3 regions of the Cobetia sp. 14N.309.X.WAT.E.A4 genome follow, and region 3 is predicted to be linked to each of the others. Evidence: predicted binding sites of a transcription regulator. Region 3 holds the regulator's gene; each other region holds the start of a gene.

Region 1 (5,076 bases), on a different contig from region 3:
GTGCGTCGATCACGAATTTGAGCAACAAGGAATCAACATGCGCAGCCACTATTGCGGCAAACTGAACGAGACCCTGATCGATCAGGATGTCACTCTGTGCGGGTGGGTGCACCGCCGTCGCGACCACGGTGGCGTCATCTTCCTCGACATGCGCGACCGTGACGGTATCGCCCAGATCGTCGTCGATCCGGACACCGTCGATGCCTTCGCCACTGCCGACAAGGCGCGCAGCGAGTACGTCCTGCGCATCAAGGGCCGTATTCGCATGCGCCCGGAAGGCACCCAGAACCCGAACATGCCGACAGGCATGATCGAAGTGCTGGCCAAGGATGTCGAAGTGCTCAACACCGCACAGACGCCGCCGTTCCAGCTGGACGACCACAACAAGGTCGGTGAGGAAGTTCGCCTCAAGTATCGTTATGTCGACCTGCGTCGTCCGGACATGATCGACAAGCTGCGCCTGCGTTCACGCATCACCCACAGCGTGCGTGCCCAGCTGGAAGCCCTGGGCTTCCTCGACATCGAAACCCCGATTCTCACGCGTGCCACGCCGGAAGGGGCACGTGACTATCTGGTGCCGAGCCGCACCTATGCCGGCAGCTTCTTCGCGCTGCCGCAGTCTCCGCAGCTGTTCAAGCAGCTGTTGATGGTCGCCGGTGTCGATCGTTACTACCAGATCGCCAAGTGCTTCCGTGACGAGGATCTGCGCGCCGATCGTCAGCCGGAATTCACCCAGATCGACCTCGAGGCCAGCTTCGTCGACGAGAAGGACATCATGGGCATGACCGAGACCATGATCCGTGGTCTCTACAAGGAAGTGCTGGATGTCGAGCTGGGCGACTTCCCGACCATGCCGTATTCCGAAGCCATGCAGCGCTTCGGTTCCGACAAGCCGGACCTGCGCATCCCGCTGGAGCTGGTCGATGTCGATGACCTGATGAGCGGTGTGGACTTCAAGGTCTTCTCCGGCCCGGCCAAGGATGACAAGGGCCGTGTCGCCGCGCTGCGTGTACCGGGCGGTGCCAGCCTGTCACGCAAGGAAATCGACGCCTACACCAAGTTCGTCGGCATCTACGGTGCCAAGGGCCTGGCGTGGATCAAGGTCAACGAGCGTGCCAAGGGCATCGAGGGTCTGCAGTCGCCGATCGTCAAGTTCATGGAAGACGTCGTGGATGACGTGCTGGACCGCTGTGGCGCCGTCGATGGCGACATCGTGTTCTTCGGTGCCGACAAGGCCAACATCGTGGCCGAGGCCATCGGTGCGCTGCGCGTCAAGCTGGGCGAAGACCTCAACCTCTACACCCGCGAATGGGCACCGCTGTGGGTCGTCGACTTCCCGATGTTCGAAGCCGATGCCAATGGCCGCCTGAGCGCGCTGCACCACCCGTTCACCGCGCCGTCCTGCACCCCGGAAGAACTCAAGGCCGACCCGGAAGCGGCACTGTCTCGCGCCTATGACATGGTCATCAACGGCACTGAGCTGGGTGGCGGTTCCATCCGTATCCACGACCAGGCCATGCAGCGTACCGTGTTCGAAGTGCTGGGCATCGGCGAAGAGGAAGCGGAAGAGAAGTTCGGCTTCCTGCTCGACGCGCTCAAGTTCGGCGCGCCGCCCCATGGTGGTCTGGCCTTCGGTCTCGACCGTCTGGTCATGCTGATGACCGGCGCCAAGACCATTCGTGAAGTCATCGCCTTCCCGAAGACCCAGAGCGCTGGCTGCATGATGACCGACGCCCCGGGGGAAGTCAGCGGTGAGCAGCTCAAGGAGCTGAACATCCGTCTGCGTCAGAAGGTCAAGGTTGAAGAGGAAGGCGGTCAGGCCTGATCCAGGCGAATGACCCCGGGGTGATCAACCTCTCCTGACAGGCGCCATCAGCGCCCGGGAGAGGGGGAGTCCCGCGCAAGCGGGCAAGTGACCCCCGGCAAGGCGGTGTGAGACTGTTACCTGCAGATGATGCAGGCAATGACAGTGTCGCACCGCCTTTTTTGTGGCATTGTGGCTGGTTATATACACAGTAAGCACGAAAGACGACAGGGGTGGAGAGGCAATGAGTGTGAGACGTGAGGCGGTGGCATGATCATTCTTGGCATTGATCCGGGGTCACGCCTGACCGGTTACGGCGTACTGGACGTCTCGGCGGCTCAGCCCCGCTATGTGGACAGTGGTTGCATCCGCATGTCCCAGGTCAGCCTCGACCAGCGGTTGGCGCAGATCTACGCCGGTATCAGTGAAGTGATTGCCATGCATTGCCCGGCGGAGTTCGCCATCGAGCAGGTCTTCATGTCCAAGAATGCCGACTCCGCGCTCAAGCTCGGTCAGGCACGTGGGGCAGCCATCGTGTGTGCAGCGAACCACGGCCTGCCGGTATCAGAGTATGGGCCGCGACAGATCAAGCAGGCTGTCACGGGGTCCGGTGCAGCAGACAAGGCCCAGGTCCAGCATATGGTGACCCATACGCTCAAGCTGTCTGCAACGCCTCAGGCGGATGCCGCGGATGCTCTGGCCATCGCGCTGACACATTGCTTTGCACGCATGCGACTGACTCCGAGCAGCGCGCAGCTGGAGGCATTGGGTCTGGGGGCGGGTGCAGGGCGCAAGAGCTCCCGCGCACGACGCAGCAGTAGCTGGCGTGACTTTGAGCCGGGCAAATGAGGTGTCTGCCGGTCACGTAGGGTCTGAATAGTGTCTGGTCAGGGGCTGAAGAGAGTGGGGAGCAGACTTCGGCGTGTACTGAAGGCGGCCTCTACAGGCGAGAAGTGACAAGCCCGCTTGCGCCAGATACGCTATCGTTATCAATAAATTCCAATTTTTCAGTCACTTGTGGGCTTGTTTTCACGATGTCAGGCAGCATCTTGCGTTCTGCTGGCTTCCGCATGCTGCCTGCATCTGGCCTCATGGCTACAAGTGACTGTCAGATTCATGCGACAAAATCGTCGTGACACTCGGACATGCCGCCTGCACGTTATCTTTGGTAGGCTTGCCCGCATCGCAACAACCCGTGCCGCCTGACACCTGATGTGATGAGCAGGCGGCACTGAAGACTCAAGGACAGCCCGAAACATGATTGGACGTCTGACCGGGCGTTTGCTCGAAAAGCAGCCGCCTCATCTGGTACTCGATGTACAGGGTGTGGGCTATGAACTTGAAGCCTCCATGAATACCTTGCTGGGTCTGCCGGCTGTCGGGGAGGACTGTCAGCTGTTCACCCATCTGGTCGTGCGTGAAGACGCCCAGTTGCTTTATGGCTTCGGCAAGGAGCCGGAGCGTCGTCTGTTCCGGGAATTGATCAAGATTTCCGGGGTCGGGCCGCGCCTGGCGCTGGCGATTCTCTCGGGAATGGAGCAGGCCGATTTCATTCGCTGCGTGCACGACGAAGACAGTCGGGCACTGACTCGCTTGCCCGGCGTCGGCAAGAAGACGGCGGACCGCCTGATCATCGAGATGCGCGACCGGCTCAAGCATTGGACGATTCCGCAGGACGATGGTCTGTCGGAAATGGCGCGCGCTTCGCAGCCACAGCCGCCGGTTACCCATCCCCTGGCCGACGCCGAAGCCGCTCTGGTCGCGCTGGGCTACAAGCCGGTCGAGGCGGCCAAGATGCTCTCGGGACTCGAGACAGGTGCCTCCACGGAAGCCCTCATCAAGGCGGCGTTGGCCCGCAAGATGGCCAGCTAGCGCACGTGTCTCGTGCCTGATAGCGTGAATGACAGAATAGGCACGATCTGATTGGATTTATTGACTAGGGAATGGCCGTCGACTGGGGTAGAAAGTGCGCGCTTGATTGCATTGGCGCAAGATCATTTCACTGCCTCGGTCAGACCACCTCTCGCCACATGACTCATGTCTGCAGCATGAGTCATCAGGAGTTGAGCAAGCATCATGATGGAGTCGGATCGACTGATCTCCGCGGCCACGCATGATCCGGAAGAACGGATCGATCGCGCCAATCGGCCGCGAACGCTGAATGAGTATATCGGTCAGCCGATCGTGCGCGAGCAGATGGAAATCTTCATCAGTGCCGCTCGCGGTCGTGGCGATAGCCTGGATCACACCCTGGTATTCGGGCCCCCGGGACTTGGCAAGACCACTCTGGCACACATCATTGCCAGTGAGATGAGCGTGGACATCAAGTCGACGTCCGGACCGGTTCTGGAGCGGGCAGGTGACCTGGCTGCCATGCTGACGAATCTCCAGGAAGGCGATGTACTGTTCATCGACGAGATTCATCGCCTGTCACCGGCGGTCGAGGAAGTACTGTATCCCGCGATGGAGGACTATCAGCTGGATATCATGATCGGTGAGGGCCCGGCTGCCCGCTCGATCAAGCTGGAACTGCCACGATTCACTCTGGTGGGGGCGACGACCCGGGCTGGGTTGTTGACCGCGCCCCTGCGAGATCGCTTCGGAATCGTTCAGCGCCTCGAGTTCTACGATATCGAGTCGCTGACCGGTATCGTCTCGCGCAGTGCGAAGCTGTCAGGCATGGAAGTGGAGATGGATGGCGCACGCGAGATCGCACGACGCTCGCGAGGGACGCCGCGTATCGCCAATCGGCTGCTGCGGCGGGTGCGTGACTTTACCGAGGTGCGCGGCGATGGCCGTCTGACGCTGGATGTCGCGGACAAGGCGCTCAACATGCTCAATGTGGATAGCCACGGGCTGGATCATATGGATCGCCGGTTGCTGCTGTCGATGATCGAAAAGTTCGATGGCGGGCCCGTCGGAGTGGATTCGCTGGCGGCCGCCATCGGCGAGGAGCGCGATACTATCGAAGATGTGCTGGAGCCCTATCTGATTCAGCAAGGGTTCATGATGCGAACGGCGCGCGGGCGCGTCGTGACCAGTTCCGCTTATCAGCATTTCGGCATCACGCCGCGTGAGACCCAGGCGCGTCTGACGCCGGGTGGGCAGGAGGACGCATGATGTCGTCTCTGCAGACATCCAGCCCCGGCGAGGAAACGTTGACTGAGCAGACGGGCGATTTTCATCATGCGGTGCGGGTCTATATCGAGGATACCGATGCGGGTGGCATCGTCTATTACGTCAATTACCTGCGCTTCATGGAGCGTGCACGC
Region 2 (5,076 bases), on a different contig from region 3:
CTGGCGACGGTTTATCGTGTGCTCACCCAGTTTGAAACTGCTGGACTGGTGATGCGTCACAATTTCGATGGCGGCCATGCTGTCTTCGAATTGTCCCAGGAAGAACACCATGACCACATGGTATGTCTGGACAGCGGCGAGATCATAGAGTTCTGTGATCCCGAGATCGAGCGCCGCCAGCGCGAGATCGTCGAGGAGCATGGCTATGAGCTGGTCGAGCATGCGCTGGTGCTCTACGTGCGTCCCAAGGACACCAAGAGCGACAGCTGATGCTCAGGCCTCGCCTGTGTCAGGGATGACAAGGTTCGCTGCAGGACAGAAACACCAACGGCCGCCCCACAGGGGCGGCCGTTGGTGTTTCTGGCGTTCGAACTGCCAGGAGGTTCATTGGACGAATGGACGTCGGGAAGGCGGCCTGTCGGGGCTCAGTGACGGCTGTCCGCCGCGCTGAGCATCTCGCGAGCGTGTGCCAGGGTCTGCTCGGACAGGTGAATGCCGCCCAGCATGCGTGCCAGTTCCCGCACGCGGCCACTCTCGTCCAGCAGTGCCATGTGGGTACGTGTGGTGTTCTTCTCTGCCTGCTTCTCGATATGCAGATGTTGATGCGCCTGGGCCGCGACCTGAGGCAGGTGGGTGACGGTCAGCACCTGACCCTTGTCGCCCAGTCGGCGCAGCAGCTGACCGACGATCTCGGCGGTCGCACCGGAGATGCCGACATCCACTTCATCGAAGACCAGGCTGGGAATGGTCGAGCGACTGGCGGCCACCACCTGAATGGCCAGCGAGACGCGGGACAGTTCACCGCCCGAAGCGACCTTGGCCAGCGCCCGCGGCGGCTGCCCCGGGTTGGCACTGATGCGGAAGTGGATGCGCTCCATGCCTTCGGGTTGCGGGCGCTCGCGTGGCTCGACGGCAACCTCGAACGTCGCCTTGCCCATGCCGAGGAAGGCCAGTTGATCCTGGATGTCGCTGGCCAGCTGGGGGGCGGCAGCGGCTCGTGACGTACCGACCTCAGTAGCCAGGATCTTCCAGGCATCCCGGCGGGCCGCCACTTCCTGACGCAGGGCCTCGATGGCCTCCTCGTCACCCCCGAGCCCTTCCAGCTCCTCGCTCAGTCGCTGGTGCAGGCCATGCAGCTCCTCGGGCAAGACATGATGCTTGCGGGCGATCTGGTGGATGCGCCCAAGGCGCTCATCGACGAAGGCCAGGCGCTCCGGGTCGAGTTCGGTGACTTCGACGAAGCGGTTCAGCTCGCGTGCCGCTTCTTCTATCTGGATGCGTGCCTCTTCCAGCATGCCCAGTGCGCTGGCCAGCGAACCCTGCTCGCTGCCCGGCAGGTGTGTCAGTCGCGCCACGGCCTGATTGAGGCGCGCGAGGGCGCCTTCATCATCATGATCGCAGCACTCGGCGGCGGCCTGCGCCTCGCTGAGAATCTGTTCGGCATTGGCCAGGGTTTCCTGCTCTTGCTCCAGTGCCTCCAGCTCGCCCTCGCTGAGTGCCAGCTCATCAAGCTCCTCGACCTGATAGCGCAACAGCTGGCGACGAGCGCGTACCTCGTCGCCATCATTGCTCATGCGCTTGAGGCGGCGATGTGCCTCCTGCCAGTGGCGGAAGTCCTCGCGCAGCTGCGTGACCTGCGTCTCGATCCCGGCGTACTCGTCGAGCTGACGCAGGTGCGTCTCTTCCTTCAGCAGCGAGTGGTGGGCGTGCTGGGAATGGATGTCGATCAGGTGCTCACCCAGTTCCCGCAGGTCCGCGATGGTGCAGGGGGTGCCGTTGATCCAGGCCTTCGAGCGTCCGCTGGCGGTGATCACCCGGCGCAGCAGGCAGTCGTCGCTGCCCAGCTCGCGTTCGTCCAGCCACTCGCGCGCGTCGCTGAGGCTTGTGATATCGAAGCGTGCGATGAGATCCGCGCGATCCGCGCCGTGTCGCACGCTGCCAGCATCGGCACGTTCGCCCAGGCACAGGCCGAGTGCACCGAGCAGGATGGACTTGCCGGCACCCGTCTCGCCGGTGATGGCGGTCATGCCGCGGCGAAAATCGAGTTCCAGTGTCTCGACGATGGCGAAATCTTGAATGGCGAGCTGTAGCAGCATGACTACCTCCGAAGGGAAGCTGGGGCGTACGCCGTGCCGATCATTGCCCGTTTCGGGGGTGACTACGGAGTCGCCATACAGGATGTACATACAGTGTATATGGCTTTTTATACAGCACGCTCCGTCGGCCTTCAATCCATGCCGGACTCAGCTGGCAGAAAAGCCGCATCGAAGGCTTGAGAAGCCGAGTGCCGGCCCCATATAAAGGCCCTGACACTCATCGTCGGCAGCAATGGCGCGGCCTTGCTGCCCTACAGGCAACTCATGGCCTGTCTTCAGGGGCTTGCCATCGTCGTCTCGAGGCAGGCTCCGCAGGCCACGAACAGGGCAATGGCGCACAGACGTCGGCCCGCAGGAGAACAGCATGGCTCAGGATCCGCAGACCCCGATGGATGAAGAACTTCAGCGTGCCGCTCGCGACGCCGAGCCGCAGCCGGAAACTCCGGAAGGCGAAGTGATTGAAGACATACTGGATGCCACCGATGTCGCCGCCGAAAGCGAAGGTGAGCTGATCGACAATCCGGAAGCCGAGATGCTGGCCGCTCAGGTCGAGGAACTCGAGCAGGCGGTGAAGGAGGCGAAGGACCAGGCGCTGCGTTCAGCTGCCGAGGCGCAGAACGCGCGCCGTCGCGCCGAACAGGATGCCGAGAAGGCTCGCAAGTTCGCGCTGGAGAAGTTCGTCAAGGAAATGCTGCCGGTGGTGGACTCGCTCGAGAAGGCGCTTGAGTCCATGAGCGACGACGAGGCAGCCAAGGCACATGTCGAAGGTATCGAGATGACCTTGAAAATGCAGCTGGATGCCCTGAACAAGTCAGGCGTCGAGCAGCTGGACCCGCACGGCGAGCCCTTCGACCCGGAATACCATCAGGCGGTCGCCATGGTGCCATCTCCGGATGCCGAGCCGAACAGCGTCATCGACGTGATGCAGAAGGGCTACACCCTCAATGGTCGCCTGGTGCGTCCGGCGATGGTCGCGGTCAGCAAGGCCAACTGAGGCCCTGCGGGGTCGAGTGGCCATGAGGGCATGTGTCGTGATGGCACATGCCCGCCCTGCGGGGCTTCAAGGAGGATCAGGGCGGCAAAAAATGCCAGCACACCCTTGAAAGCCTGACGCGCGACCCCACTTATTGAAGCAAGTTCAGGTGCCGACACAAGGTACCGACAACCAGACTCATCTTTCAGGCTAGCAACAGATTCGAGGTATACGATTATGGGACGCATCATCGGTATTGACTTGGGTACTACCAACTCTTGTGTGGCAGTGCTCGACGGCGACAAGACCAAGGTCATCGAAAACGCTGAAGGTGGCCGCACCACGCCGTCCATCATCGCCTACACCGACGACAACGAGATCCTTGTTGGTCAGTCGGCCAAGCGTCAGGCAGTGACCAACCCGGAGAACACCCTGTTCGCGGTCAAGCGTCTGATCGGTCGCAAGTTCAAGGATGATGTCGTCCAGAAAGACATCAAGATGGTGCCGTACAAGATCGTCGAAGCCGACAATGGCGATGCCTGGGTCCAGGTGAAGGACAAGAAGATGGCACCGCCGCAGATCAGTGCGGAAATCCTCAAGAAGATGAAGAAGACCGCGGAAGACTACCTCGGTGAAGAAGTCACCGAAGCGGTCATCACCGTGCCGGCCTACTTCAACGACTCCCAGCGTCAGGCGACCAAGGACGCCGGCCGCATCGCGGGTCTCGAGGTCAAGCGCATCATCAACGAGCCGACTGCCGCGGCACTCGCCTACGGCATGGACAAGTCTCGTGGTGACAAGACCATCGCGGTCTACGACCTGGGTGGCGGTACCTTCGATATCTCCATCATCGAAGTCGCGGACGTCGACGGTGAGACCCAGTTCGAAGTGCTCGCCACCAACGGCGACACCTTCCTGGGCGGTGAAGATTTCGACATGCATCTGATCAACTACCTCGTTGACCAGTTCAAGTCCGACAGCGGCATCGACCTGTCCGGCGACAATCTCGCCATGCAGCGTCTGAAGGAAGCTGCCGAGAAGGCCAAGATCGAGCTGTCCAGCGCTCAGCAGACCGACGTGAACCTGCCGTACATCACCGCAGACAACACCGGTCCGAAGCACCTGAACGTCAAGGTGACCCGTTCCAAGCTCGAGTCGCTGGTCGATGAGCTGGTCGCTCGCTCCCTGAAGCCGTGCCAGACCGCTCTGGCCGATGCCGGCCTGTCCGCTTCCGAGATCGACGATGTCATCCTGGTCGGTGGTCAGACTCGCATGCCGCTGGTGCAGTCCAAGGTCGCTGAATTCTTCGGCAAGGAAGCGCGCAAGGACGTCAACCCGGATGAAGCGGTCGCCGTCGGCGCCGGTATCCAGGGTGGCGTGCTGGGTGGCGACGTCAAGGACGTGCTGCTGCTGGACGTGACGCCGCTGACGCTGGGCATCGAGACCATGGGTGGCGTGCTGACTCCGCTGATCGAGAAGAACACCACCATCCCGACCAAGAAGTCTCAGGTGTTCTCCACCGCTGACGACAACCAGGGCGCGGTGACCATCCACGTCCTGCAGGGTGAGCGCAAGCAGGCGGCACAGAACAAGTCCCTGGGTCGTTTCGACCTGGCCGACATTCCGCCGGCCCCGCGTGGTGTGCCGCAGATCGAAGTCGCCTTCGATCTGGATGCCAACGGTATCCTGAACGTGTCCGCCAAGGACAAGGCCACCGGCAAGGAACAGTCCATCGTCATCAAGTCTTCCGGCGGCCTGTCCGACGAAGAGATCGAACAGATGGTGCGTGACGCGGAAGCCAACGCCGACGAGGACAAGAAGTTCGAGGAAATGGTCCAGCTGCGCAATCAGGCCGATGGCATGATCCACGCGACCAGAAAGACCCTGACCGAAGCCGGTGACAAGGCCGAAGCCAGCGAGAAGGAAGCCATCGAGACGGCGATCTCCGAGCTGGAAGAAGCCCTGAAAGGCGATGACAAGGACGCGATCCAGGCCAAGCTGGATGCG
Region 3 (5,076 bases):
GGCGCAGCGCCTCTACGAGGCCGGTTACATCACTTACATGCGTACCGACTCGACCAATCTGTCGGCGGACGCGGTGGCCACCGCGCGGGACTTCATCGCTGAGGAATTCGGCGACAACTATCTGCCGCAGGCCGCCAACGTCTACTCCAGCAAGGAAGGCGCCCAGGAAGCTCACGAAGCGATCCGTCCTTCCGAGGTGGCGCGTCGCGCGACGGACCTCACCGGCATGGAGCGTGACGCGGAGCGTCTGTATGAGCTGATCTGGCGTCAGTTCGTCGCCTGCCAGATGGTGCCGGCAGAGTATCTGTCCTCGACCCTGACCATCGAGGTCGATGGCTACGAGCTGCGCGCCAAGGGCCGGGTGCTCAAGTTTGACGGTTATACCCGCGTGATGAAGCCGGCGGGCAAGAAGGAAGAGGACCAGTCACTGCCGGACCTGGCCATCGGCGAGGTGCTGGAGCTGGTCGAGCTGGACCCGCAGCAGCACTTCACCAAGCCGACGGCGCGTTACACCGAAGCCAGTCTGGTCAAGGAGCTGGAGAAGCGCGGCATCGGCCGTCCTTCGACCTATGCGGCCATCATCTCGACCATTCAGGATCGTGGTTACGTGGCGCTGGAAAATCGGCGTTTCTACGCCGAGAAGCTGGGTGACATCGTCACTGATCGTCTCAGTGAATCCTTTAAGGACCTGATGGACTTCGGCTTCACTGCGCGCATGGAAGACTACCTCGATGAGGTGGCCAATGGTCAGCGCAACTGGCGCGAGCTGCTGGATGCCTTCTACGCCGAGTTCAAGGCCGAGCTGGATCACGCCCAGTCAGAAGAGGGCATGCGCCCGAATCAGCCGGTGCCGACCGATATCGCCTGCCCGACCTGTGGTCGCGAGATGCAGATCCGTACCGCCTCCACCGGCGTCTTCCTGGGGTGCTCCGGTTACAACCTTCCGCCCAAGGAGCGCTGCAAGACCACCATCGACCTGTTGCCGGGGGATGAGGCGGTCGCCGCTGACGCGGATGAGAATGCCGAGACCGATGCACTGCGTGCCAAGCGCCGTTGCCCGATCTGCGCCACGGCCATGGACAGCTATCTGATCGACGAGCAGCGCAAGCTGCACGTCTGCGGCAACAGCCCGGACTGCGTGGGACATGAAGTCGAGCAGGGTCAGTTCCGCATCAAGGGCTACGATGGGCCGGTCATCGAGTGCGACAAGTGCGGTGCCGACATGCAGCTCAAGACCGGGCGTTTCGGCAAGTACTTCGGCTGCACCAACGAGGATTGCAAGAACACCCGCAAGCTGCTCAAGTCCGGGGAGGTCGCGCCGCCGAAGATGGACCCGATCCCCATGCCGGAACTTGCCTGCGTGAAGGTCGAGGATCACTACGTGCTGCGTGATGGCGCCAGTGGCCTGTTCCTTGCCGCCAGTCAGTTCCCCAAGAATCGCGAGACGCGTCCGCCGCTGGTCAGCGAGCTCAAGGCGCATGCCGACGAGCTGCCGGAGAAGTATCACTTCATCCTCAAGGCGCCGGAGAAAGACCCCGATGGCCGCCCGACGCAGATTCGTTTCTCGCGCAAGGCCAAGGAGCAGTTCGTGATGACGGACGAAGATGGCAAGGCGACGGGGTGGAAGGCGACCTTCGACAACGGCCGTTGGGTCGTCGAGGACAAGCGCAAGGGAGCCAAGAGCTGATGAGCCAGCGTGGCCGCACCAATCAACTGCTGTATCAGGCCGAGTTGCTGCTGGAGCAGGCGGCCGTCGCGACGCGTGATGAGCATGCCGTCGCACGGCGCATGGCCGGTGAGGAAGGGGCGCTGGCGTTGATGGAGCTGGCATTGGCCTCGTTGATCGAGGAGTGCGCCGCGTCGGCACGCTGGCCTGAGGGCAGCTGGCGCGAGCGGCTGGCCACACCGCCGACTCCCGTGGCGGAAATCGAGCAGTTGCGAAGCCTGCAGGCGCAGCCGGACAGTTGGTTGAGCCAGCTGGTGGCCGATATCACGCGTCTGCATGAAGAGGGCGGTGCTGCCCGGCGTGAGGAAGGCCAGGCGCGTGGCGATGGTCTCATCATCGCCGCGGCGGCCAATGCGCCTCTGGCAGAGCGTCTCGCCACGGCAGTCAGCGCCATGAAGGCGTTGCTGTCACACCTTCGCGAGTCGAATGTGGAGTGGTAGCGTCGCGCCTTGCCTGACCCGAAGGCGCTGGCATGTCACGCACCTGTCATTCAGGTGACGCCCTGGCATGACGGGTGCTAGACTGGCGGCATTGTGGCAAGCCCTGCATTCTCCGGTACGACCATGGCTCTGGCTGTGGTCGTACTTTTTTCTGCATTGTCGCCAGTGACTGCAAGTCGCAGGGCCTGCCCGCCGTCAAGCTGACGATCACAACGACGCCGGTATCCTCAGGATGCCGTGCAGGAGGAATGACGTGTCCGATCCCGCCGTACTTGAAATCGTGCAAATGGAAGATGGGGAAGTGATCCTGCGTGCCGCCGAGAGTGAAGGTGAGCCACTTCTCAGTATCCGCATCTCCGATGAAGCTGCCGATCTGCTGCGTGACAATCGCTTCGAGGTCGCGCGTGAGATGATCGACCACGCCATCACCCGCACCCGCCTGTGGGATGGCGAGGATGATGAAGACGAGCAGTCGGAAGGCATGGTGCACTGAGCACTTCCCGCATGTCTGCCTGTCACGAAAAAACCCGCCAATCGGCGGGTTTTTTCGTGGATGCCCTGATGGCGACAATCGTCATCTGCGCGTCAGCGCTGTGAGGACAGACTGCCTGCGAGCCTTGAGATCAGTGCAGGCCGCCATCGCGGATCACGCCCACGCCGAGGCCCTCGATTTCCAGGCTGTCCGTGCGCAGATCCACCTTGATGGGAGCGAAGTCCTCGTTCTCGGCTTCCAGCCATACGTAATGGCCATCGCGACGGAAACGCTTCACCGTCACTTCATCCCCCAGACGCGCCACCACGATCTGTCCGTCACGCACGCTGCTCGTGCGGTGCACGGCCAGCAGGTCACCTTCCAGAATGCCGACATCCTTCATCGAGACCCCGCGTACGCGCAGTAGATAGTCGGCGGCAGGCGAGAAGTAGTCACTGGGCAGCGGGCAATGGCGATCGATATGCTGGCTGGCCAGGATAGGACTGCCAGCGGCCACTTCCCCGATGACCGGCAGGCCCTGCTCGCTATCCTCTTCCGCCTCGGCCAGAGACGGCACGCGGATGCCCCGCGAGGTGCCCGGCACCATCTCGATGGCTCCCTTGCGTTTCAGGGCGCGCAGATGCTCTTCCGCGGCATTCGGTGAGCGAAAGCCCAGTGCCTGGGCGATTTCGGCACGCGTTGGCGGATAGCCTGAGGACTTGATGGTCTTGATGATGAAGTCGAAGACATCCTGCTGGCGCGGAGTAAGCGGCTGAGTCATGGGCATTGCCTTTGGCCTGGGCGGCATCTGAGCTGACGGCACGGGGTGTGCATCCATACAACTGTCATTGTATCCAGTCATGGCGGTCATGCAAGGCATCGTGGGTGCTTTGGCAGCAACGTTGCCGGCATCTTCGTCGACATCGACATGCTGACGCGAGACAGCGGGTGTCCGGGACACCCCATGACCATCCCGTCCCCGAGCGTCCCGCGTGAATGCGCGTCCTGCCGGTCTTGGCTGTCGAGTGTTTGAAACAACCAGCAATTGCCAGTCATGGCATGGACAGCTAGAATTATCTTGTTTCAAACGAATGTTCGTCGGGCGCATCAGGCTACCGGTACCTGACCCTGTGTGTCCTGTGCTTCTGTCCTGTGCTCGGGATACGGCTCGTGGCAGCCTCCGCCTCGGAGTCGCTGCCTGACACGCGGTGCGTGAAGACCGACATGTCGTTTGATTGACCTGCATGAGAAGAGTCGCCCCCGGGCCACGGCCTTGCCGTTTCCCGGGGGGACAAGGACTCCCGTGCCCCCTCGTGACTGATCACCTGACAAGGCATCCGCCCATGGCCCAGACCGATACCGTTACCCGTATCCTCGATACCGCCGAGGTCCTGTTCGCCGAGCGAGGCTTCGCCGAAACCTCGCTGCGCAATATCACCAGCAAGGCCAAGGTCAACCTGGCGGCGGTCAATTATCACTTCGGCTCAAAGAAGTCATTGATCCAGGCAGTGTTCGCCCGCTATCTCGACCCCTTCAGCGAGCGTTTCCATGCGGCACTCGACAGTGTCGAGCAGCAGCATGCCGGTCGTCAGGTGCCGCTGGAAACGCTGCTGGAAGTGATGGCGCGCACGGTGCTGGAGGTGCCGGCCGAGCGCAACAGCCTGCGTACCTTCATGCGCCTGCTCGGGCTTGCCTATACCCAGGGGCAGGGCCACATGCGTCGCTACATCCGCGAGCATTACGGCACGGTCTTCAGCCGCTTCGCCGAGCTCCTGAAGCTTGCGACGCCGGACCTGCCAGACAACGAGCGCTTCTGGCGTCTGCACTTCATGCTCGGCAGCGTGATCTTCACCTTCTCGGGACTGGACGCACTGCGCGATATCGAAGAGGCCGAATACGGCCATCACACCAGTGTGCGCGAGCTGATCCAGCACATGCGTCCGGTGGTGGTCGCGGCGATGGCGGCTCCGCTGCCGGCATCGCTCGGAGATGGTGATGCGGTCACCCAGGCGGCCAGCTGATGGCTTGCTGGGTGGCGGTGGATCTCACCCGCCAGCGTCTCGAGATACGCAATGACGCGCCGAGTGGCAGTCGTGATGCGCCGCCCCCCGCGGCTGACCCTGACACGCTGGTGCATGCCTGTGCGATCTCCAGCGGCCTCAACGGTATCGGCGAGCTCGATGGCAGCGGTTGCACGCCGACCGGCTGGCATGTGGTTCGCGCCGCGATCGGGGAGGGCAATCCGCGTGGTGCCGTCTATCGTGGGCGGCGCTTCACGGGAGAGGTGTTCACGCCTCGACTGGCCGCCGAGCACCCCGAACGCGACTGGATCCTGACGCGTATCCTGTGGCTCAGCGGTCGCGAGTCCGGCATCAACCGTGGCCGCAACGCGGCGGGACAGCGCGTCGACAGCCTGCGGCGCTACATCTACTTCCATG

Evidence for each region. The regulator LexA, encoded in region 3, represses DNA repair genes until DNA is damaged. The targets are predictions, from matches to a motif close to TACTGTNTANNTANACAGTA.
Region 1: a site for LexA is predicted at 1,999-2,018, ahead of ruvC (crossover junction endodeoxyribonuclease RuvC). Genes of this name have one in related genera too.
Region 2: a site for LexA is predicted at 2,173-2,192, ahead of recN (DNA repair protein RecN). Genes of this name have one in related genera too.

The regions. Positions count from the first base shown of each region.
Region 1 is NZ_JAPNXT010000003.1:63,941-69,016, forward strand. Features, by position in the region: gene aspS (aspartate--tRNA ligase) at 38-1,825, shown strand; gene ruvC (crossover junction endodeoxyribonuclease RuvC) at 2,075-2,653, shown strand; gene ruvA (Holliday junction branch migration protein RuvA) at 3,062-3,676, shown strand; gene ruvB (Holliday junction branch migration DNA helicase RuvB) at 3,881-4,924, shown strand; gene ybgC (tol-pal system-associated acyl-CoA thioesterase) at 4,921-5,076, shown strand, end outside.
Region 2 is NZ_JAPNXT010000004.1:51,546-56,621, reverse strand. Features, by position in the region: gene fur (ferric iron uptake transcriptional regulator) at 1-270, shown strand, start outside; gene recN (DNA repair protein RecN) at 426-2,096, opposite strand; gene grpE (nucleotide exchange factor GrpE) at 2,461-3,090, shown strand; gene dnaK (molecular chaperone DnaK) at 3,307-5,076, shown strand, end outside.
Region 3 is NZ_JAPNXT010000001.1:230,811-235,886, forward strand. Features, by position in the region: gene topA (type I DNA topoisomerase) at 1-1,687, shown strand, start outside; gene OW493_RS01025 (DUF6586 family protein) at 1,687-2,166, shown strand; gene OW493_RS01030 (hypothetical protein) at 2,420-2,659, shown strand; gene lexA (transcriptional repressor LexA) at 2,790-3,419, opposite strand; gene OW493_RS01040 (TetR/AcrR family transcriptional regulator) at 3,982-4,659, shown strand; gene OW493_RS01045 (L,D-transpeptidase) at 4,659-5,076, shown strand, end outside.